Regions from separate parts of the Mesorhizobium sp. M0833 genome, predicted to be linked through region 1. Evidence: predicted binding sites of a transcription regulator. Region 1 holds the regulator's gene; each other region holds the start of a gene.
What was found. The regulator PhoB, encoded in region 1, activates phosphate uptake and scavenging genes when phosphate is short. The targets are predictions, from matches to a motif close to TGTCATNNANCTGTCAT.
Positions count from the first base shown of each region.

Region 2: phnF (phosphonate metabolism transcriptional regulator PhnF) is a predicted target of PhoB. The motif match lies at 2,674-2,690, and genes of this name have one in related genera.
Region 3: NKH98_RS00900 (ceramide glucosyltransferase) is a predicted target of PhoB. The motif match lies at 6,271-6,287, and genes of this name have one in related genera.

Region 1 is NZ_JAMYOQ010000002.1:30,407-38,466, reverse strand. It holds gene pstS (phosphate ABC transporter substrate-binding protein PstS) at 378-1,436, shown strand; gene pstC (phosphate ABC transporter permease subunit PstC) at 1,496-2,485, shown strand; gene pstA (phosphate ABC transporter permease PstA) at 2,489-3,340, shown strand; gene pstB (phosphate ABC transporter ATP-binding protein PstB) at 3,337-4,140, shown strand; gene phoU (phosphate signaling complex protein PhoU) at 4,173-4,880, shown strand; gene phoB (phosphate regulon transcriptional regulator PhoB) at 4,897-5,586, shown strand; gene NKH98_RS02235 (ROK family protein) at 5,596-6,840, opposite strand; gene xylF (D-xylose ABC transporter substrate-binding protein) at 7,126-8,060, shown strand, end outside.
Region 2 is NZ_JAMYOQ010000003.1:321,401-329,460, forward strand. It holds gene NKH98_RS05635 (ABC transporter permease) at 1-793, shown strand, start outside; gene NKH98_RS05640 (zinc-binding alcohol dehydrogenase family protein) at 864-1,880, shown strand; gene phnF (phosphonate metabolism transcriptional regulator PhnF) at 1,893-2,636, opposite strand; gene phnG (phosphonate C-P lyase system protein PhnG) at 2,771-3,232, shown strand; gene phnH (phosphonate C-P lyase system protein PhnH) at 3,232-3,843, shown strand; gene NKH98_RS05660 (carbon-phosphorus lyase complex subunit) at 3,845-4,957, shown strand; gene NKH98_RS05665 (alpha-D-ribose 1-methylphosphonate 5-phosphate C-P-lyase PhnJ) at 4,954-5,865, shown strand; gene phnK (phosphonate C-P lyase system protein PhnK) at 5,862-6,638, shown strand; gene phnL (phosphonate C-P lyase system protein PhnL) at 6,850-7,557, shown strand; gene NKH98_RS05680 (DapH/DapD/GlmU-related protein) at 7,554-8,060, shown strand, end outside.
Region 3 is NZ_JAMYOQ010000001.1:189,162-197,221, forward strand. It holds gene phoU (phosphate signaling complex protein PhoU) at 1-267, shown strand, start outside; gene NKH98_RS00870 (magnesium and cobalt transport protein CorA) at 385-1,392, shown strand; gene NKH98_RS00875 (GcrA family cell cycle regulator) at 1,511-2,035, opposite strand; gene NKH98_RS00880 (aspartate aminotransferase family protein) at 2,390-3,589, shown strand; gene argF (ornithine carbamoyltransferase) at 3,604-4,515, shown strand; gene NKH98_RS00890 (Hsp33 family molecular chaperone) at 4,678-5,688, shown strand; gene apaG (Co2+/Mg2+ efflux facilitator ApaG/CorD) at 5,695-6,087, opposite strand; gene NKH98_RS00900 (ceramide glucosyltransferase) at 6,309-7,463, shown strand; gene NKH98_RS00905 (O-succinylhomoserine sulfhydrylase) at 7,500-8,060, opposite strand, start outside.

The sequences.
Region 1 (8,060 bases):
AGTTACGGGCGGGAGCAGCGACCGCCGGCAAGAAACAGGGTCAGATTTACCCCAACGGACCTGTTTCGGCGATGGCGCGGCCATGACACGTTCTGGCTGCATGCAACGCGCTCCCGTCCGGTTTTTTTCTTTTAAAGCCGGTGGCTGCGATCGCCGAGCCGACGATGCCGGCCGGAAATCACGCAAGCTGCTGATTCCAGCGGCAAACCGCGGCCCATGCCGACAAAGCCCGCGGCCGCTCCTTCTTAACCCGGCTGGACGACGTTACCGGAGCGACATGAAACTGTCATGCGACTGTAATAATCGGGGGCTATTGGCCTCAGCGGGCGCCGGAGGAATGGCGCCGAGAGACCATATTCCGAACAGGAGCAGGCCACATGAGACATTTCATCCGCTCGGCGGCCGTTGCGATTGCAATGGCGGCGACGACCACCCTCACCCTGTCCGCCGCGCTCGCCGCGGACATCTCCGGCGCCGGCGCCACCTTCCCCTACCCGATCTATGCGAAGTGGGCCGACACCTACAAGAAAGACACCGGCGTTGGCCTCAACTACCAGTCGATCGGTTCCGGCGGCGGTATCAAGCAGATCAAGGCCAAGACCGTTACCTTCGGCGCTTCGGATGCGCCGCTCAAGGGCGACGAGCTTGAAGCGTCCGGACTGGCTCAGTTCCCGATGGTGATGGGCGGCATCGTTCCGGTCGTCAATCTCGAAGGCATCAAGCCGGGCGAGTTGGTTCTCGACGGCCCGACGCTGGCCGACATCTTCCTCGGCAAGATCACGAGCTGGGATGACGAGGCGATCAAGAAGCTCAATCCCGACGTCAAGCTGCCTTCGCAAGCGATCGCGGTCGTTCACCGTTCCGATGGTTCGGGCACGACGTTCAACTTCACCTATTACCTCGGCGACGTCAGCGCGGACTGGAAAGAAAAGGTTGGCGTCGACAAGGCCGTGGAATGGCCGGTCGGCATCGGCGCCAAAGGCAATGAGGGCGTTGCCAACAACGTCTCCCAGACCGGCGGCGCGATCGGTTATGTCGAATACGCCTACGCCAAGCAGAACAAGCTCACCCACACCGACATGATCAACAAGGACGGCAAGAAGGTCGAGCCCACCGCAGCCGCGTTCTCGGCGGCAGCGGCCAATGCCGACTGGAGCTCGCAGCCGGGCTATGGGGTGATCCTCGCCAATGAGCCGGGCGCCGAGTCCTGGCCGATGACGGCGGCGACGTGGATCCTCCTGTATAAGAAGCCGGACGACGCCGCGACCACCGGCGAAGCGCTCAAATTCTTCGCCTGGGCGTATGACAAGGGCGACGAGATGGCCGGCGAGCTGGACTACGTTCCGATGCCCGACAAGGTGGTTGAGAGCGTCAAGGCCATGTGGGCCAAGGAAGTCGTCGGCGACGATGGCAAGCCGCTCTACTCGGCTATGTAATCTCCTCCAGGGAGGGCGTCGACGGCGCCCTCCCTGTTGCCTTTAATCGCGAGGACCCAATGACCATCGCTTCCGATGCCATGCCATCATCTGCAGCAGCCCGGGCCAGGGACGCTACGGTGCGGCGCTTCGCGCTCACAGATGCCATATTTCGCGGACTCACCCGCGCTTCCGCAATCCTTGTGCTGGTCATCCTCGGCGGTGTCGCGATCTCGCTGTTTGCCGGCTCATGGCAGGCGCTGTCGTCCTTCGGCTTTTCTTTCCTGACGACTGAGAGCTGGAATCCGGTCACGGAAAAATTTGGCGCACTGGCGCCGATCTACGGCACCCTGGTAACGGCGGCCATCGCCATCCTGATCGCGGTTCCGATCGGCATCGGCATTGCGATCTTTCTCACCGAGCTCTGCCCGCGCCCGCTCAGGCGCCCGATCGGCATAGCGGTCGAGCTATTGGCCGGCATTCCCTCGATCATCTATGGTATCTGGGGCCTGTTCGTGTTCGCGCCATTCCTGCAGACGACGATACAGCCCTTCATCATCAACATCTTCCACGGCGTGCCGGGACTATCCAGCCTTTTCGCCGGCCCTCCTTACGGCATCGGCCTTCTGACCTCGGCGCTGATCCTCGCCATAATGGTGTTGCCCTTCATCACCTCGATCACCAAGGATGTCTTCGATACGGTGCCGGCGGTGCTGAAGGAATCGGCCTACGGCATCGGTTGCACGACCTGGGAAGTGACCCGGCGCGTGGTCATTCCCTATACCCGCATCGGCATCATGGGCGGCGTCATGCTTGGCCTCGGCCGGGCACTCGGCGAAACCATGGCGGTGACTTTCGTCATCGGCAACGCGCATCGCATCAGTGCCTCCCTGTTCGCACCGGGCACGACGATCTCGGCGACCATCGCCAATGAATTTACCGAGGCCGACGGCGACCTCTACACCTCCTCGCTGGTCGCGCTCGGCCTGATCCTGTTCGTCATCACCTTCCTGATCCTTGCCGCCGCCCGCTATATGCTGATGCGGATCGACGCCCGTACGGGAGCCTGACCAATGTCGACATCCTCATCGCTCCACAGCCGCCGCAAAGCCAGGAATTCGGTGATGATGGCGCTTTGCGTCGTCGCCGCCGGCATCGGACTTGCCTGGCTGGCGCTCATTCTCGGTGCGTTGGTCTATAAGGGCACAGCCGGGCTTTCGTTCGCGGTCTTCATCGAGATGACGCCACCACCGGGCGAAGCCGGCGGCCTGCTCAATGCCATCGCGGGCAGCCTGCTGATGACGATCATCGCCGTTGTCGTCGGCACGCCGATCGGCGTGCTGGCGGGAACCTACATGGCCGAGTATGGACGCTTTTCGCGCATCACCACCGTCGTCCGCTTCATCAACGACATCCTGTTGTCGGCGCCGTCGATCATCATCGGCTTGTTCGTCTATGAATTGATGGTGCGGCCAATGGGACATTTCTCGGCCATTGCCGGCGCCGTGGCGCTTGCCATCCTGGTCATTCCGGTGGTCGTGCGCACCACTGAAGACATGCTCAACCTGGTGCCGAACGCGTTGCGTGAAGCCGGTGCCGCGATCGGCGCGCCACGCTGGGTGGTGATCCGTTCGGTCGCCTACCGCGCCGCATTGTCCGGCATCGTCACCGGCATATTGCTGGCGATAGCACGCATTTCTGGCGAGACGGCGCCGCTGCTCTTCACCGCGCTCAACAACCAGTTCTGGAGCAGTAATATCAACGCGCCGATGGCCAGCCTGCCGGTGACCATCTTCCAGTTCGCTCTCAGCCCTTACGAGGAATGGCAGCAACTGGCGTGGACCGGCGCACTCATAATCACCCTGACGGTTCTGGGCTTGAGCATCCTCGCCCGCAGCCTTACCGGACGCAGAGAGGACAGATGACACAGATGTTGTCCCCGGACATGACGATGACCGAAACGGTCACCGAGAAGACGAAGATCGAGGTCAAGAACCTCAACTTCTACTACGGCCAGAGCAAGGCGCTGAAAGACATCAGCCTGTCGCTGCCCGAGCGCAGCGTCACGGCCTTCATCGGCCCTTCGGGTTGCGGGAAATCGACGCTGCTGCGCGTCTTCAACCGCATCTACGAGCTCTACCCGAAACAGACCGCCGAGGGCCAGGTGCTGCTTGACGGCAAGAACATTCTCGACCGGTCGCAGGATCTCAACCTCCTCAGGACAAAGATCGGCATGGTGTTCCAGAAGCCGACGCCGTTCCCGATGTCGATCTACGAGAACATAGCCTTCGGCGTCAGGCTCTACGAGAATCTCGGCAAGTCCGAGATGGACGGCCGCGTCGAGCAAGCGTTGAAGCGGGCCGCGCTGTGGAGCGAGGTCAAGGACAAGCTAAACGCCAGCGGCTTGAGCCTGTCCGGCGGCCAGCAGCAGCGGCTCTGCATTGCCCGCACCGTGGCAGTGAAGCCGGAAGTCATTCTCCTCGACGAACCGGCTTCGGCCCTCGACCCGCTGTCGACGGCCAAGATCGAGGAACTGATCGACGAATTGCAAGCCGACTACACGATCGTCATCGTCACCCACAATATGCAGCAAGCGGCGCGCGTGTCGCGCCAGACCGCCTTCATGTATCTGGGTGAACTGGTCGAGTTCGACCGGACCGAGAAGATATTCACGTCGCCCCGCGAGAAGCGCACGCAGGACTACATCACCGGCCGCTTCGGCTGAGCCGTTCCGATCATGCATATGAGGACAGGACCATGGGCGAACACACAGTCGCTTCTTTCGACGAGGATCTCGAGCAGATCAGCAAGCTGATCCGCGACATGGCCGACCTCGCCGGTTCGATGGTCGGCGGGGCGACCAAGGCCCTGTTGAATTCCGACAACGTGCTGGCGCAACGCGTCGTCTCCGACGACGCCATCATGGATGCGCGTCAACGCGAACTGGACGATCGCGCCATCACCCTGATCGCCAAGCGCCAGCCAATGGCTCACGATCTGCGCCATGTCGTCGGAGCGATCCGCATGGCCGGCGACCTCGAACGCATCGGCGACCTTGCCAAGAATATCGCCAAGCGTGTGAGCGCGGTCGGCCTCAGCGTCACGCCGCGCGACCTATCGCATTCCATCGATGCGATGGCGCAGCTAGTGCTCATCCAGGTGCAGGGCGTCATCGAGGAGTATGCTGCAGGCGATGCGGCCGCCTTGGCCAAGCTGCGCGCCGCCGACGAGCGTATCGACGTCAAATACACGTCCGTGTTCCGCGAGCTGTTAACCTACATGATGGAAGATCCGCGCAACATCACTGCTTGCACGCATCTGCTGTTCTGCGCCAAGAATCTCGAGCGGATCGGCGACCATGTCACCAACATCGCCGAAAATGCGTATTATGTGCTGACCGGCGAACAATTGCCGGTCAATCGTCCGAAGCAGGACGAAACGACAATGTCGGCGCCGGTGACATGATGGGGGTGCCCAGCCGATGATCGCACCACGCATAATGGTGGTGGAGGACGAGGAGCCGTTGGGCGTGCTGCTCCGCTACAATCTCGAATCCGAAGGCTACCAGGTCGAGGTGGTGACACGCGGCGACGAAGCCGAGATCCGTTTGCAGGAGAATGTGCCCGACCTTCTGGTGCTCGACTGGATGATACCGGCGGTTTCCGGCATCGAGCTCTGCCGCCGGTTGCGCGTGCGCCCCGAAACCGAGCGGCTGCCGATCATCATGCTGACCGCGCGCGGCGAGGAGAGCGATCGGGTGCGCGGTCTTTCGACCGGCGCCGACGACTATCTCGTCAAACCGTTTTCGACGCCGGAATTCATGGCCAGGGTCAAGGCGCTGCTGCGGCGCGCCAAGCCGGAAGTGCTGTCCAGCGTGCTGAAGGTCGGCGACATCGTGCTCGATCGCGAATCGCACAGGGTCTATCGCAAGAAGAGCGAGATCCGACTCGGGCCGACCGAATTCCGGCTGCTCGAGTTCATGATGCGGCATCCGGGCCGCGTCTTCTCGCGTAGCCAGTTGCTCGATAATGTCTGGGGCGAGACGATCTATATCGACGAACGCACCGTCGACGTCCATGTCGGGCGGCTGCGCAAAGCCGTCAATAACGGCCGCATGCCGGATGTCATCCGCACCATCCGCGGTGCCGGCTATGCGATCAGGGAAGATTGACCCGCCTGGTCAGGCGACGTTCTTTCTGACGCCGGGCCTCATTTGCGCGCCCGGCGCGAAAATCTCCTGGTCGACGAAGCTTAACGCCCGCATCGCGCAGCCTTCGCGGATCAGCGGCAATTCGTTCGGCTCGGTATCGAAGGAGATCGAGCCCGAGTGCTGGCCGCCGGCGGTCTGGGCGATTGCCTTGCGCAAGGCCGGCTCGATCAGATCGAAGGCAGCGGCACTGGCGCCGACCATCGCGACCGGTGCCGGATCGATCAGCGCGAACAGCGAGCCGAGACCGAAACCCAGCGCTTCGCCGGCCTTGCGGTAGGCCTCGCGTTCCGGCCCATCCTTCTCGCGCGCGCGGGCGGCCAGCGCGCGCATGTCGGCGTCGCTGACGTCGGCGATAGGTTCGCTGTCTTCGCTCATCTGCCTGGCGTTGCGCCAGATGGCATAGTTGCCGGCATAGGCTTCGATGCAGCCGCGCCGCCCGCAACGGCAGAGCGCGCCGCCCGGACGATGGATCATGTGGCCAAATTCGCCGCCCGAGGAATGCGTCCCGGTGAACAGTTCGCCCTTCAGCACAAGCCCCATACCGATGCCATGCGAAAGCAGGATGGCGATGAAGTCGTCGCGATAGCGATCCGGATTGCGCCAGCGCAAAGCCACCGCCATCATATTGCAGTCGTTCTCCACCGTGGCCGGGATGCCGAATTCGTCCTCCAGCATGTCGGCAAAGGCGATGTCCGTCTGCGGCGTGATCGGCGACCACAGCATGGCGCGTGCAGGGGAGTCGGTAATGCCCTGAATCGCCAGGGCGATGCGGGCGACACTGCGGACGTCAAGGTCTGGGTCCTCAAGCCGGCGCCGGACGATGGCCATGCATTCGCGGGTCAGCTCGTCGCGCGGCATGGTCAGCGTGTCCAGCCGGCGCTGTTCCTCGGCGACCACCTGTCCCGCATAGTCGATAATGGCGGCCGACAGGAAATTCAGTGACAACACCACGGTCAGCACCGCCGCCGCTTCCGGGTTGAGGGCGAGGCCGACCTGCGGACGACCGCGTTTCAACGAAACGGGCTCACTTGCCTTGCTCTCGGCGAGGATGCCTTCCCGTATCAGGTCGGAGGAGATCGCCGATATGGTCGAATGACTGAGGCCGGTGGTGGCTGCGATCTCCGTACGCGATGGCTGGCCAGCCCGGCGCACCGCCGAGATCACCATCGCCCGGTTGCGCCGGCGCAAATCGTCGTGGCGGATTCCGACGGACATCGTTTTGCTTTCCTCCCGGTTGCCGCGGCCGCTCATGAACCGGAAGCCGTCGGTAATGTCCGACAAATAGTGTCAGATGCGGCAAATAGTGTCAGATGCAGGTGGCGCTGTCATCGTTTATTCCGACGCTCGAAAAAACTCGCAGAGTCATCAAAATCCATCACAATCGATGTTGACAGCAGCCGGAGATCGGGCCAGTATTTTTTCGAGGCTCGAAAAAATTAGAGCTTCTAAGCTGGTCTTTGAGCCAATTGGTCACGCCGTACGCGGCGCAGGGAGGATATGATGAAGAAATTCACGACCGCCATTCTGGCGGGTGTCGCCATCACGCTGGCGCTGGGGTCGGTGGCGCAGGCGAAAGACAAGGTCATCGGCGTTTCCTGGTCGAACTTCCAGGAAGAGCGCTGGAAGACCGACGAGGCCGCAATGAAGGCGGCCATCGAGGCCGCCGGCGACAAGTATATTTCTGCCGACGCACAGTCCAACCCCGGCAAGCAGCTCACCGACGTCGAGAGCCTGATCTCGCAGGGTGCCAATGCGCTGATCATCCTCGCACAGGATGCCTCGGCCATCGGGCCGGCCGTGCAGAAGGCACTGGACGAAGGCATCCCGGTCGTCGGCTATGACCGGCTGATCGAGAACAAGGACGTGTTCTATCTGACCTTCGACAACAAGGAAGTCGGCCGCATGCAGGCCCGCGAAGTCTTCAAGGTGAAGCCGGAAGGCAATTACGTCTTCATCAAGGGTTCGGGTTCCGATCCGAATGCCGATTTCCTGTTTGCCGGTTCGATGGAGGTGCTGAAGGAGGCCATCGACAGCGGCAAGATCAAGAATGTCGGCGAGGCCTATACGGACGGCTGGCTGCCGGCCAACGCTCAGAAGAACATGGAACAGTTCCTGACCGCCAACGACAACAAGGTCGATGCCGTGGTCGCGGCCAATGACGGCACCGCCGGTGGCGTCGTCGCCGCGCTGACGGCGCAAGGGCTGGCCGGATCGGTTCCGGTCTCGGGCCAGGACGGCGACCACGCCGCACTGAACCGCATCGCGCTTGGCACACAGACCGTGTCGGTGTGGAAGGACGCGCGCGAGCTCGGTAAGAACGCCGCCGAGATCGCCTCGCAGCTTGCCGACGGCAAGCAGATGACCGACATTGCCGGCGTGAAGGATTTCACCACGCCCGGCGGCAACACGGTCAAGTCGCTGTTCCTGACTCCGGT
Region 2 (8,060 bases), on a different contig from region 1:
CATCCTGGCGGTCGGCCAGACCTTCGTCATCATCACCGGCGGCATCGACCTTTCCGTCGGCGCCGTGGTCGGCTTCGCCACAGTCATCGTCGCGATGCTGATCAACGCCGGAACACCGGTTTTCCTGGCCATCCTGATCACCTTGCTGGTCGGCGTCGCCATCGGCATGTTCCACGGCTTCGGCATCGTCAAGATGGGCCTCCCACCCTTCATCATCACCCTGGCGACGCTGACCTCGCTGCGCGGCATCGGTCTGTTGATGACCAACGGCAACTCGATCTCGATCAACAACGATGCCTTCCAGACGTTCTCGCGCAGTTCCTTCGTCGGCGTCCCCAATCTGTTCTGGATGGTGATCCTGGTCGGCATCCCGGCCTACATCTTCCTGCACCACAGCCGCTGGGGCCGCTATCTGTTCTCGGTCGGCTCCAACGCCGAGGCGTCGCGCCTGTCAGGCGTCAACGTCCAGCGCACCATCTATATGGCCTACACGCTGTCGGGGCTGTGCGCGGCCTTCGTTGGCGTGCTGCTTGCCTCGCGCATCGGCATCGGCAATCCGACACAGGCCGAGGGCTGGGAATTGCAGGCGATCGCATCCTCGGTTATCGGCGGCACCTCGCTGTTCGGCGCTGTCGGCTCAGTGCACGGGCCGCTGCTCGGCGCCTTCATCCTTGCCACCATCAACAACGGCGCCAATCTGCTCAACGTCAACGCCTTCTGGCAGCGCATCATCACCGGTGTGCTGATCATCGTCATCGTCTATTTCGACGGGCTGCGCCGCCGCGGCAAATAGACGGCCTCCCCACAACCGCCGGCCTCGCGACAGCAGAGCCGGCGGTGCCATGAACCGACTGGATTGAAGCATGAAAGCCGTCGTCTGCCGCTCGCCCGGCGAACTTGTCCTCGAAGATCGTCCGGCGCCTGGCGCGCCCCCGGCCGGCTGGGCGCTGGTCGCCGTCAGCCATGTCGGCATCTGCGGCACCGACTATCACATCTTCGAAGGCAAGCACCCGTTCCTCGCCTATCCCCGCATTATGGGCCACGAAGTTTCCGGCACCGTGATCGAGGTTGGTGAGGGCGTCGATCTGGCAATCGGCGAACCGGTGGTCGTCAATCCCTATCTCGCCTGCGGCAAATGCATCGCCTGCCTGCAAGGCAAGCCGAATTGCTGCGTCAAGATCGAGGTGCTCGGCGTCCACCGCGACGGCGCCATGTGCGAGCAAATCCTGGTGCCGGCGCAAAATCTTTATCCGGCAAACGGCTTGTCGCTGGCCGATGCTGCTGCCGTCGAATTCCTGGCGATCGGCGCGCATGCCGTGCGGCGCTCGCTGGCTGATCCAGGTGCGCGCACGCTGGTCATTGGCGCCGGCCCCATCGGGCTCGGCACGGCGCTGTTCGCCCGCATCGCCGGGCTCGACGTGACGCTGCTCGACATGAGTGCGGAGAGGCTGGGTTTCGCCGAAAGCGAACTCGGCTTCGCGACCCTCGACGGCTCGCAGGGCGCTGCTGCGGACCTGGTGAGGCAAGCAACCGACGGCGACGGTTTTGACATGGTTTTCGATGCCACCGGCAACACCCAGTCGGTGCAGTCGGCCTTCGCCCATGTCGCGCATGGCGGGGCGCTGGTCCTGGTCAGCGTCGTCAAGGACGACATCGCCTTTTCCGATCCCGAATTCCACAAGCGCGAGATGATGCTGATCGGCAGCCGCAACGCGCTGCGTGCCGATTTCGACCATGTCGCCGCCTCGATCCGCAACGGCGCGGTGCCGTTGGCAAAGCTCGTCACGCACCGCACGACGCTTGGCGAAACGCCGCACGATCTTGCCCGCTGGGCGCATGAGAAGTCCGGCCTGATCAAGGCCGTTATCCAGGTCGGATGATGCTGGCGCACCTCAAAGCGCCGACAGTTTGAGCTCGATCCGCTCGGCCGGGAAGCGCGACTCCGAAAACTGGATCGGCTGACCGTCGGGCGTGACGTTGACGGCGACCGTCACCAGCACGATGGCGCCGGGCTGCAGGTCGAGGTCCGCAAGGTCGGCCGCATCGGCATGGCGCGCCGACAACACCGTCGATTGCCGCAGATAGTCGTCAATGCCAAAACGTGCCAGCGATGCGGTGATCGAACCGGTTTCCGCCATGGCAGCATCGATGCCGGCAAAGCGCCTGGCATCGAACCAGCCGGCAGCGCGGGACACTGGCATTCCATCGGCTTCGCCGCGCGTTTCCAGACGTATCACGTCGGCCCCCTTTGCAAGGCCTAAGCTCTCTGCCACACGACGGTTGGCAGGCTCGACCGATGACGCAAGCAAGGTGATATGCCGGTCGGACGCCTGTCCTTGCAATCCCTCCGAAAAGCGGGTGCGGGCGCCGATCGGATATGACAGCCGCCTGCGCGACAGCACGAAGGTGCCCCGCCCCTGCTCTGCCCTGAGCACACCCTCCTGCACCAGCGCTGCAATGGCGCTGCGGACGGTGTGGCGGTTGACGCCATAGCGCTCGGCAAGTGCCACCTCCGGCGGCAACGCCGCATTTTCGGGAAAATCGCCGACGGAAATCGAATGCAGTATCTGATCGGCGATCTGCCGCCACAGCGCGACACCGCTGCGCCGCTCGATGCTGTTGGCTTGTCCGATCATTTTCTGCCCCAACCTTTGCGCCCCCTCTTCTCGCCCTTGTCATGCACCCGTCATAGACACGCATTAGATAATAGGTATAATTTGTATAATTGTCTATATCAATAGACAAATTTCGATGCAAGGGAATGTTAACCATGCGAGGACAGGAAGCCCGCGATCAGGCTGAGCGCAAGGCCGTTATGGCAACGCTGGCGCAATCGACCGGCGACGATATCGTCCGTCTGTGGAACGAAGCCGGCCTGCCTTCTGAGGCGGAACTCCTGCGCGGCCCCGAAACCGGCCTAGTGACCGTGCGTGGCCGCATCGGTGGCGGCGGCGCGCCGTTCAACGTTGGCGAGGCGACGGTCACCCGCGCCACCGTCCGGCTCGCCTCCGGACAGGTCGGCCACTGCTATGCGCTCGGCCGCGACAAGCAGAAGGCAAGGCTGGCGGCAATCGCCGATGCGCTGTGGCAGGACCCGGCTCACCGCAATGAGGTCGAGACCAGGCTCGTCGCGCCCTTGCGGGCGGCACTGGCCAAGGCCCGTGACCAGCGCCGCGCCGAGACGGCGGCGACCAAGGTCGATTTCTTCACCATGGTACGCGGAGAAGACTGATGGACATCGTGACCCAAGCGATTGAAGGCGGCTTTGCCGATCCGGTGTTCGACGCCCAGACGGTCTTCCGGGCAGTGATGGACGCGATGGCCCGGCCGGGCACACTGCAGCCCCTGCCGGTCTTTACCCGTCCACCGACGCCGCTGTCAGCCACCGCGGGCGCCATTGCGCTGGCGCTGTGCGATAACGACACGCCGCTCTGGCTCGACCCCGCCTTGCAGGCTTCAGCGACGGTGAAATCCTGGCTTGGCTTCCATACCGGCGCGCCGCTGGCCAACACCCCGGCCGACGCGCATTTCGCGCTGATCGCCACGCCGGCCGAGATGATGGCGCTCGACGGGTTTTCGCAAGGCACCCAGGATTATCCCGATCGCTCCACGACGCTGATCCTCGAGGTCAGCGATCTTGTCTCCGGCGCTCCGCTGCTGCTCGAAGGCCCGGGCATCGAGAAGACGGCGACGATCGCGCCGGCGCAAATGCCGCGCCATTTCGTCGAGCAATGGAAGCAGAACAACCAGCGCTTTCCGCGTGGCGTCGACATCATCCTCGCCACATCCGAAGCAATTGCCTGCCTGCCCCGCACGACGCGCATCAAGACGATGGAGGCATAGGATGTATGTCGCGGTAAAGGGTGGCGAAGCGGCCATTCGCAACGCCCACAAACTGCTTGCCGACCGCCGGCGCGGCGATCGTTCGGTGCCCGCACTTCGCCTCAACCAGATCGTCGAGCAGCTGGCGCTCGGCGTCGACCGGGTGATGAGTGAAGGTTCGCTCTACGACAGGGAATTGGCGGCACTCGCCATCGTCCAGGCGCGCGGCGACTTGATCGAGGCGATCTTCCTCATTCGCGCCTATCGCACCACGCTGCCGCGCTTCGGCTACACCAAGGCGGTCGACACCGGCACGATGCTGGTCGAGCGGCGGGTGTCGGCCACCTACAAGGACCTGCCCGGCGGCCAGTTGCTCGGCCCGACTTTCGACTACACCCACCGGCTGCTCGATCCCGAGCTTGCTGCAGGCGGCGAAGTCGCCGAGCCGGAGCAGCGTGCCGGCGAGGCGGAAGCCATGCCGCGCGTGTCGGCGATCCTCGCCCGCGAGGGCCTGATCGAGTCCGACGGCGACATGCCTGAAGATCATGTCCCCGGCGACATCACCCGCGAGCCGCTCGAATTCCCGATGGCGCGCGACATCCGCCTGCAGGCGTTGTCGCGCGGTGATGAGGGGTTTTTATTGGCGCTCGGCTATTCCACCCAGCGCGGCTATGCGCGCAACCATCCCTTCGTCGGCGAGGTCCGTATCGGTGAGGTCGAGCTGGAGCTCGACGTGCCGGAACTGCCTTTCGCGGTGCCGCTCGGCAGGATCCGCGTCACCGAGTGCCAGATGGTCAACCAGTTCAAGGGCTCGGCCAAGGCGCCGCCGCAATTCACCCGCGGCTACGGCCTTGTCTTCGGCCAGAGCGAGCGCAAGGCGATGGCCATGGCGCTGTGCGACCGCGCGCTGCGTGCCTCAGAGTTGGGTGAGGATGTCGTCGCCGCCGCCCAGGACGAGGAGTTCGTCATCTCGCATTCCGACAATGTCCAGGCGACCGGCTTCGTCGAGCATCTGAAGCTGCCGCACTATGTCGATTTCCAGGCCGAGCTCGATCTCGTGCGCCGCATGCGCGCCGAGCACGACGCCCGCGAGAACGCCGGCAAGGCCGAAGAGAAGAGAGAGGCCGCGGAATGACCGCACAACCGACCGACATCGCCACCTACAACTTCGCCTATCTCGACGAGCAGACCAAGCGGATGATCCGCCGGGCGATCCTCAAGGGCATCGCCATCCCTGGCTATCAGGTGCCGTTCGCCTCGCGCGAAATGCCGATGCCCTATGGCTGGGGCACCGGCGGTGTGCAGGTCACCGCTTCGATCATCGGCCCGGATGATGTACTCAAGGTCATCGACCAGGGCGCCGACGACACCACCAATGCCGTCTCGATCCGCGCCTTCTTCAAGAAGGTCGCCAATGTCGCTGTCACCACTGAGACGGCGAAGGCGACCATCATCCAGACTCGCCACCGCATCCCCGAGCATCCGCTGAGCGCGGGTCAGGTGCTGGTCTATCAGGTGCCGATCCCCGAACCTTTGCGCTTCCTCGAACCGCGCGAAACCGAAACACGCAAGATGCACGCGCTGGAAGAATACGGCCTCATCCATGTGAAGCTTTACGAGGACATCGCCAAACATGGCCGCATCGCCACCACCTATGCCTATCCGGTCAAGGTCGAGGGCCGCTATGTGATGGACCCGTCGCCGACGCCGAAATTCGACAATCCGAAAATGCACCGTTCGCCGGCTTTGCAATTGTTCGGCGCCGGCCGCGAAAAGCGCATTTATGCACTGCCGCCCTTCACCGACGTGGTCAGCCTCGACTTCGAGGACCATCCGTTCGAGGTGCAGACCTTCGACCAGCCCTGCGCACTGTGCGCGGCCGAGAACGTCTATCTTGACGAAGTTATCCTCGACGACCATGGCGGCCACATGTTCGTTTGTTCAGACACCGACCATTGCGAGAAGCGGCGCGAGCAAGGCCATCGCGGCCACCTTGCGCCTGAAACCCCTCTTGCCCTGGAAAAAACGGAGCCGGCGCAATGACCGACGAACCGCTGCTGCGCGTCTCTGCGCTGTCCAAATTCTACGGCTCGCGCGTCGGCTGCGAGAACGTCACCTTCGATCTGTGGCCGGGTGAAGTGCTGGCGGTGGTCGGCGAATCCGGTTCCGGCAAGACCACTTTGCTCAACTGCCTGTCGACAAGGCTACTGCCCAGCTCCGGCACCGCCAGCTACCGCATGCGCGATGGCCAATTCCGCGAGCTCTACCGCATGAGCGAGGCCGAGCGCCGCTTTTTGATGCGCACCGACTGGGGCTTTGTCCACCAGAACCCCGCCGACGGGCTGCGCATGACGGTGTCGGCCGGCGCCAATGTCGGCGAGCGGCTGATGGCGGTCGGCGACCGCCACTACGGAAAAATCCGAGCCACGGCGGTCGACTGGCTGTCGCGCGTCGAGATCGACGAGGACCGCATCGACGACGAGCCGCGCGCCTTTTCCGGCGGCATGCGCCAGCGCCTGCAGATCGCCCGCAACCTCGTCACCGGGCCGCGGCTGGTGTTCATGGACGAGCCGACCGGCGGCCTCGACGTCTCGGTGCAGGCGCGCCTGCTCGATCTGCTGCGCGGGCTGGTCACCGACCTCGGCCTGGCGGCCATCGTCGTCACCCACGACCTTGCGGTGGCACGTCTGCTGTCGCAACGCATGATGGTGATGAAGGACGGCCGCGTCGTCGAAAGCGGCCTCACCGACCGCGTCCTCGACGATCCGCGCGCCCCTTATACCCAGCTGCTTGTCTCCTCGATTCTGCAGGTGTGACGATGATTGCTCCGGCGTACCCCCCTCTGGCCTTCCGGCCATCTCCCCCTCAAGGGGGGAGATCAGCAGCTTTTATGTCGCGCCCGTTCTGCGACACAGGAGAATGGCGAAACCGAATGCGACAGCCAATCTCCCCCCCTGAGGGGGAGATGGCCGGCAGGCCAGAGGGGGGTGTTGGCCCGCAGACGAATGACGATTGGAGAACCCTCTGATGGCAACCCCGCTCGTTGTCTCCGACGTCGCCAAAAGCTTCACCATGCATCTGCGCGACGGCATCAAACTGCCGGTGGTCACCGGCGTCTCGTTCGCGATCAGGGCCGGCGAATGCTCGGTGCTCGGCGGCCCGTCCGGCGCCGGCAAGAGCTCGATCCTGAAAATGCTCTACGGCAATTATGCCGCCGACGAAGGCCAGATCATCGTCCAGCACGAGGGCGGGCTGATCGATCTCGCAACTGCCAGCCCGCGCACCGTGCTTGCCGTGCGCCGGCTTACCATCGGCTATGTCAGCCAGTTCCTGCGCACCGTGCCGCGTGTCTCGGCGCTCGATGTCGTCGCCGAGCCGCTGGTCGAGCGCGGCGAGGAGCGTGAGGTCGCGCGCGGCAAGGCACGTGCCTTGCTGGCGCAGCTGAACCTGCCGGAAAAACTCTGGGCGCTGCCGCCGGCGACGTTCTCCGGCGGCGAACAGCAGCGCGTCAACATCGCGCGCGGCTTCATCACCGAGCATCCGATCCTGCTGCTCGACGAGCCGACCGCTTCGCTCGACGCCAGAAACCGCGACGTGGTGATTTCCCTGATCGCCGCCAAGAAGGCCGCGGGCGTCGCTTTGCTCGGCATCTTCCACGACCACGACGTGCGCGAGGCGGTGGCCAACCGTATCATCGACGTGACCGCCTTCGCCGCCGGGAAAATCGCCGCATGACCAGGAAACTGTCGGAGGCACCGCTGATCCACGAGACGGCGCAAGTCGAGAACTCGACGCTTGGCCGCTGGACCGAGATCGCCGAGCGCTGCCGGATTTCGGAAAGTGCGTTGGGCGACTATTCCCACATGATGCAAGACTGCGGCGTCTGGTGCGCGACGATCGGCAAATTCGCCAACATCGCCGCCAATGTGCGCATCAACGCCACCAACCACCCGACCTGGCGGCCGACGCTGCACCATTTCACCTATCGCGCCTCGGACTATTGGGACGACGCCGAGCACGAGAGCGAATTCTTCGCCCAGCGCCGCGCCAAGCGCGTCACCATCGGCCACGACACCTGGCTCGGCCACGGCTCGACTGTCCTGCCCGGCATCACCGTCGGTGACGGCGCGGCGGTCGGCGCCGGCGCGGTGGTGTCGAAGGACGTCGCGCCCTACACCATCGTCGCCGGCGTACCGGCCAAGCCGATCCGCGAACGCTTCGACCGCCGCACCGCGGAG
Region 3 (8,060 bases), on a different contig from region 1:
GTGCGCGACCGCGACGACCAGATCGATGCCATGTACACCTCGCTGTTTCGCGAGTTGCTGACTTACATGATGGAAGACCCACGCAACATCACGCCCTGCACGCATCTCCTGTTTTGCGCCAAGAACATCGAGCGCATCGGCGACCACGCCACCAACATCGCCGAGACGATCTACTATATCGTCACCGGCGACCAGATGCCGGCCGATCGTCCGAAGGGCGACAAGACGGACAGGATTATTCTTCACGCAACGCAACCAGCGAAATGAGTGTCTCTCGATACTAATGCGAATTTCGGATTCGCCACCTGACAGAAAATTGCGCTAAGCTTTCGACGCGCTGACTTCTCAGTTCCGCGATGAAGGCCCCGCCTCCAGGAGGCTGCGATGGAATATGTCCGCGAGTTTGCTCCTGCGCCGCCGATGTCGGGTATAATCGCTTGCGGCGTCTATACGGCTGGGCGGCGCATCGCCGACATTCCGATCGAGGAAGCCGGCGAATGGGCCGGGAAGCCGGGCCACGTGGTCTGGATCGGACTGCTGGAGCCCGACCGCAATTTGTTACTGCGCGTCCAGGCGCAATTTCATCTGCATGAGCTGGCGATCGAGGACGCCGAGCATCCGCACCAACGGCCGAAGATCGAGCAATATGGCGATGCCCTGTTCATCGTTGCCCGCACGGCGCAGTTGATCGACAGCCGTGTCACCTTCGGCGAGACGCATCTGTTCGTCGGCGCCGGCTATATCGTCAGCGTCAGGCATGGCCCGTCGACCTCCTACGCTGCCGTTCGCCAGCACTGGGAAAGCTGTCCGCATTCCCTCGCCAAGGGCGAGGATTTCGTCCTCTACGCCATTCTCGATTTCATCGTCGACAACTACATGCCCGTGCTCGAGCAGATCGAAAACGAGGTCGAGGCGATCGAGGACAAGGTTCTGCTGAAACCGATGACCGGCTCCGATATCGAGCGGCTTTACATGCTGCGCCGCGATCTCTTGCGCCTGCGCAACGCTGCTCTGCCGCTGGTGGAGGTCTGCCGGCGGCTGACCAGCGCCGATCTGCCGCAAATCCACACAGCCATGCATCCGCTGTTTCGCGACGTCACCGACCATATCCGCACTGTCCAGGAAAAGATCGACAGCCTGCGTGAGGTTCTCGCTTTCGCCTTCGAGGCGAGCCTTCTGGTCGGTCAAAGCCAGGAGACGGCGATTTCCAAGAAGCTTGCCTCATGGGCGGCCATCTTGGCCGTGCCCACGGCATTCGCCGGCATTTACGGCATGAATTTCAGCGACATGCCGGAACTGAGGATGGAATATGGCTACCCGGCCGTCCTGGCGGCAATTGCCCTGATCTGCACGTTTCTTTACTGGCGGTTTCGCAAGAATGGGTGGCTGTAAGGGTAAGGGAATAGGCAGTAGCCAGTAGGGAATAGGCAATACGGAAGTGGGTTGTTGGCGAAACGACCCCTTGTGAAGCGCTATCTTCCCCTACTGCCTACTCCCCACTGCCTATCGCCTATCTATGCCGCCGCCGCTCCGATGCTGGCTGAAACGCCACGCGGGCGTGGTACTTGCAGTAGGGGCCGGTTTCGGCGGCGTCGTTGCCGCAGAAATGGAAATCTTCCGAAAGCGGATCGCCATTCGGCCATTTGCAGGTGCGCTCGTTCAGCTCGACGAGTTGCAGATGCCGCGAGATCGGCACGACGACGTTCTCGACCGGGCGGATATAGTGGCGCGCTACCGGTTCGGCATCGAACTGCGCCTTGAGCGCGGTCGCACCGATCGACATCGACGTGGTGGCATGGCGCGTGGCGCTTGCTGCCCGGGACACCGATTTCTGGATCGTCGATCCCTGTACCGTCTTCTTCTGGCGTGCCGGTGAGGCGGTCGTACGTCCGCGACCGGACAGTTTCAGCCGGTGCACTTTGCCGATGACAGCATTGCGGCTGACCCCGCCAAGCTGTGCGGCGATCTGGCTGGCGCTGAGGCCCTCCGACCACAATTTTCTGAGAAGTTCGACTCGCTCGTCAGTCCAGTTCATGAGACCGCGCTCCTGCTGAAACGTGCGGCAATCGGAATCCATTCCCGACCCGGCTTCTGCCGGGCAGACACCACATATATCGGGTGATTAGGTCCGCCGCACGAAATCTAGTTATTTCTCTACTACAATTACCTTATGCGCTGACTCGGTGACAAGAGTCCCAAGGCCAACACGAATCGGTTTTTTCGGTTTTCCCCAACTTGCCCGGTCGCTTATGAGCCGGCGTTATGCTGGAGGGCTTGCCGCACGTCCTTGCGCGACCTTTTCGTTGACTTCACGGCCGAAAAACACGATAAGCCACAAGGGCCGCCGCTTTGGCGGCTTTTTGATTTTCCGGTTCCGGAGACGCATATAATGAGCGGTTCGGCGCTTTTCGAGACCTTTGTTCGCGCACCCCTGGCTTTCGACCACGGTGAAGGCACCTGGCTGGTCACCGATAAGGGCGAGCGATATCTCGATTTCGCCGGCGGGATCGCCGTCAATTCATTGGGCTACAGCCATCCGCATTTGGTCGCGGCCCTCACCGAGCAGGCCGCCAAGCTCTGGCACGTCTCCAATCTGTACGAGATTCCGGGACAGAGCCGGCTCGGCGAGCGGCTGGCCGACGCCAGCTTCGCCGACAAGGTGTTCTTCACCAATTCCGGCGCAGAGGCGCTCGAATGCGCCATCAAGACGGCGCGGCGCTACCACTTCGTCAAAGGCCATCCCGAGCGATACCGCACAATCACCTTCGAAGGCGCCTTCCACGGCCGTACCCTGGCGACCATCGCCGCCGGGGGCCAGTACAAATACCTGGAAGGTTTCGGCCCCAAGGTCGACGGCTTCGACCAGGTCGGCTTCGACGATGTGGATGCGGCCGAAAAGGCGATCACGCCTGAAACCGCGGCGATCCTGATCGAGCCGGTGCAAGGCGAGGGCGGCATCAGGCAAGTGCCGACGCAATCGCTGAAGCGGCTCAGGCAGCTCTGCGATCAGCACGGACTGCTTCTGATTTTCGACGAGGTCCAATGCGGCGTCGGCCGCACCGGAAAGCTGTTCGCGCATGAATGGGCGGGCGTCACCCCCGACCTGATGGCGGTGGCCAAGGGCATCGGCGGCGGCTTCCCGATGGGTGCCTGCCTCGCCACCGACGAGGCGGCGGTCGCCATGACCGCCGGCGTGCACGGCACCACCTTCGGCGGCAATCCGCTGGCGATGGCGGTCGGCAACGCCGTGCTCGACGTGGTGCTGGAAGACGGCTTTCTCGAGGACGTCCGGCGCAAGGCGCTGCTGTTGAAGCAGGGGCTTGCCGGTGTCGCCGACGAATTTCCGGATGTTATCGAAAGCATCAGGGGCACCGGCCTGATGCTTGGGCTTAAATGCGCGATGCCCAACACCAAGGTCACGGTGGCACTGCGTGACCAGCATCTCTTGACGGTTCCGGCCGGCGACAACGTTATCCGCCTGCTGCCGCCTCTCACCGTGACCGACGCCGAGATCCACGAGGCGCTCGAGCGCATTCGTGCCGGCGCCAAGAGCCTGGCGGATGCCATCGTCGCTGCCGCTGCGAAGTAATCCTGGAATTCCTGATGTCCCTTCGCCATTTTACTGATCTTTCTGCCGTTTCCGAAGGCGATCTGCGCTTCATGCTCGACGACGCAGCTGTGCGAAAGGCAAGGCTCAAGGCCGGAGAACGCAGCAAGCCGCTCGAGGGCAAGGTGCTGGCGATGATCTTCGACAAGCCGTCGACGCGCACGCGCGTATCGTTCGACGTCGGCATGCGGCAGTTGGGTGGCGAGACGATCATGCTGACCGGCACCGAGATGCAGCTTGGCCGCTCGGAGACCATTGCCGACACGGCCAAGGTGCTGTCGCGCTATGTCGATGCCATCATGATCCGCACCACCTCGCATGACCGGCTGTTGGAACTGACGGAAAACGCTACGGTCCCCGTCATCAACGGGCTGACCGACGAGACCCATCCCTGCCAGCTGATGGCCGACATCATGACCTTCGAAGAGCACCGCGGTCCGGTGGCCGGCAAGACGATCGCCTGGACCGGCGACGGCAACAACGTGCTGCATTCGCTCCTGGAGGCATCTGCGCGGTTCCATTTCAAGCTGAACGTCGCCGTGCCCGAGGGCAGCGAACCGGCTCAGAAGCATGTCGACTGGTCGAAAGCCAATGGCGGCAAGCTGAAATTCACCCGCTCGCCCGAGGAGGCCGTTCACGAGGCCGACTGCATCGTCACCGACTGCTGGGTGTCGATGGGCCAGGAGCACCGTGCCCGCGGCCACAATGTCTTCCTGCCCTATCAGGTCAATGCGGCACTGATGGCGAAAGCCAAGCCGGACGCGCTGTTCATGCACTGTCTGCCGGCGCATCGCGGTGAGGAGGTTACCGACGAGGTCATCGACGGACCGCATTCTGTGGTGTTCGATGAGGCCGAGAACCGGCTCCATGCCCAGAAGGCGGTCCTGGCCTGGTGCCTGGGCGCTTGATACGGGCCGCGATGATCCGGGCCGGCCTGATCTGCGCCGCCTTGATCCGGGCCGCCTTGATCCGGGAATGGGTGGTGCCTATCTCAGGCGCATCACGCAAATCGAGCGCGTCTCGTCGCATGCGCCCCGGAGGGCGGCATCGCCGCGCCCCGGAGCTTTGTCATGTTGGAAACTCATCAATTGGCTGAACATAAACCCAAGCTCGGCGAATTCGGCTACGCCGGCGACGATCATGTCGTGCCGTTCGAGGTCGGCCCGCTCGACGTGCGCGGCCGCACCGTCCAGCTCGGGCCGATGCTCGACGCCATTCTCAGCCGCCACGACTATCCCGAGCCGGTCGCCCGGCTCCTGGCCGAAGCCTGTGTGCTGACGGTACTGCTCGGAACTTCGCTGAAATTCGAGGGCAAGTTCATTCTGCAGACCCGCACCGATGGGCCGGTCGACATGCTGGTCGCCGATTTCTCCACGCCGCACGCGCTGCGCGCGTATGCCCGCTTCGATGCCGACCGGCTGCAGGCTTTGACTTCGGCCGGCGAGACGTCACCGCAGACGCTGATCGGCAGCGGTGTCCTGGCGCTGACCATCGACCAGGGCGCTCACACGCAGCGCTACCAGGGCATCGTCCAGCTCGACGGCGTCACACTTGAAGATGCCGCACGCACCTATTTCCGCCAGTCGGAGCAGATTCCGACCGACCTCCGCCTTTCGGTTGCCAAGCTTCTGACGCCCGGCGTCGGCGGTGCCCGCGAGCAATGGCGGGCCGGTGGCCTGCTGGCACAATTCCTGCCGCAGTCGGCGGAGCGTATGCGCGTACCCGACCTTCCCGGGGGCGACGGCGATCCGCGTGAGGAAATCCACGACCCGACCGACAATTCCTGGCAGGAGCTGCTGGCGCTGCTTGGCACCATTGAACCGACCGAGCTGATCGATCCGACGATCGGCGCCGAACGGCTGCTTTACCGGCTTTTCCACGAGCATGGCGTCCGCGTGTTCGGCAGCGTGCCGGTCGCCGACCAGTGCTCATGCTCGAGGGAGAAGATCCGCGGCATTCTCGAAGGCTTTTCCGCCGAGGAGATCAGGGACAGCAGCGAGGATGGCAGCATTCACGTCGCCTGCGAATTCTGCTCGAAGCAATATGACTTCGACCCGGCGGAGTTTGCAGCGGCTGGATGACGGCGGTCAATTGACGGTGCGCCGCGTGCCCGGCAAATCGAGCGAGAAGGCGGGGATGGCGACGTCGAACGTCTCGCCCCGCTTGTTGCGCATTGTGTAGTGCCCGACCATGATGCCGGACGGGGTCGAGAGCGGGCATCCGGACGTATACTGATAGCTGTCGCCGGGGTTGAGTCCGGGTTGCTCGCCGACGACCCCGGGGCCGCGCACTTCCTCGACTTTGCCGGTACCGTCGGTAATGTGCCAGTAGCGTGATAGAAGCTGCACGAACTCATCCGACTGATTGTCGATGGTCACCTGGTAGCCCCAGACATAGCGGTTTTGCGGCGGATCGGAGTGATCCTCCAGATAGAACGGCCTGACCTGCACTTCGATGTTGCGGGTGACGGCGCTGTACATAAACTGCTCCAAAGCAATGTAGATGGAACTTTCGATGCTCAGCGCAGTTTGGTCAACGATGCGCAGCATCTTCTTGCCCGATCTCAAGCGCAGGTGCCGAAAAACAATGTCATTTGAGTGACAATGATGGTGTGCAGGCTTGTGCCGGACGACTCAGCGTTCTGTCGAATTGTTGAAAACGGCTGTCATGCGGCCGGCATTTCTGGAGTGACCAGATCTCGATGGAACCGACATTCGCAGCCGCCCTCCTTTCCATAGCCCTCCTTCTTTCAAATCTCGCCAGCATCCTGTTAGCTTCGCAGAAGCTGAAGCGACCAGCCAGTATTGCACCGCCGGCGGCCAACGCGCCGCCGGTATCGATCGTCATCCCGGCGCGCGGCGTCGAGCCGTTTGCCGAAGAGACGCTGGAGCGCGCCTTCTCACTCGACTGGCCGCGCTATGAACTCATCTTCTGTGTCGCCCATGCCGACGACCCGGTGGTCAAGCCGATCACTGCCGCAATGGCGCGCTTTCCAGCTATTCGCGCGCGCCTTCTGGTCGGTGACGACCGCATCAGCGGCAATCCAAAACTCAACAATTGCGTGAAGGGTTGGGAGGCGGCGCGTTATCGCTGGGTCATCCTTGCCGATTCCAATGTGCTTATGCCGAGCGACTACGTCCAGCACCTGATGGCGGCGTGGCGGCATGACACCGGCCTCGTCTGCTCGACGCCAATCGGCTCGCGGCCGGACGGCTTCTGGGGGGAGGTCGAATGCGCCTTTCTCAACACGCTGCAGGCACGCTGGCAGTACGCTGGAGAGGCGCTCGGCCTCGGCTTCGCCCAGGGCAAGAGCATGTTGTGGAATAAGCCGATGCTCGATGCCAATGGCGGCATCCGCGCGCTTGCTGCCGAGATCGCCGAGGACGCCGCCGCGACCAAGCTGGTCAACGGGCTCGGACTGCGGGTCAATCTTGTCGCCTCTCCCTTCGAACAGCCGCTCGGCCGGCGCACGCTTGGCGAGATCTGGTCGCGGCAGGCGCGCTGGGCGCGGCTGCGCCGCGTCACCTTTGCACTGTTCTTTGCTCCCGAAATCCTGATCGGCGCGGCACCGCCGCTGGTGCTGGCGCTGATCGCGGCGGCTGACGCCGGCGTCAGCCTGCCGGCCACCGCCATCGCCGTGCTGGTCGCGGCCTACCTGCCGGAATGCGCCTTGGCCTCGGCCAAGAGATGGCACCTGTCGCCGCGCACGATCCCGGCGATGATGGCACGAGACCTGATGCTTCCCGCCATTTGGGCGCGCGGATGGCTGAGCGGCGCCGTCGACTGGCGCGGCAACGTGATGACTATCCAGACAAAGACCGTCGCGGAGCTGGAAGAGACCCCGTCCGGCGCCTGATCGGCACGTCCCCGCTCGCCTCTGTTCGGCCAGCCCTTATCCGGCAACTCTCAGTGCCTGCTCGATGTCTTCGAGCAGGTCGTCGGCGTCCTCAAGGCCGACTGACAGCCTGAGCGTTCCCGGTCCGATGCCGAGCTCGGCGCGGGCTTCATCAGTCAAGTTCTTGTGTGTGGTCGTCGCCGGATGGGTGATCAGGCTCTTGGCGTCGCCGAGATTGTTGGAAATCAGCACGACGTCGAGTGTGTTCTGGAAGGCAAAGGCCGCCTGCTTGCCGCCCTTCACATCGAAGCAAATCAGCGTCGAGCCGCCCGACATCTGCTTCTTGACCACGGCCGCTTGCGGGTGGTCGGCGCGGCCGGGATAGATGACGCGGGCGATTTGCGGGCGCTCGGCCAGGAAATCCGCGATGCGGCCGGCACTTTCCGTCTGCTGGCGTACGCGTAGCGGCAGCGTCTCCAGGCCTTTCAGCAGCGTCCAGGCATTGAAGGGCGAGAGGCTTGGGCCGGTGTGGCGGAAATAGTCATGCAGGTTCTCGTCGATCCATTTCTTGTCCGACAGAACGATGCCGCCAAGACAGCGCCCCTGGCCGTCAATATG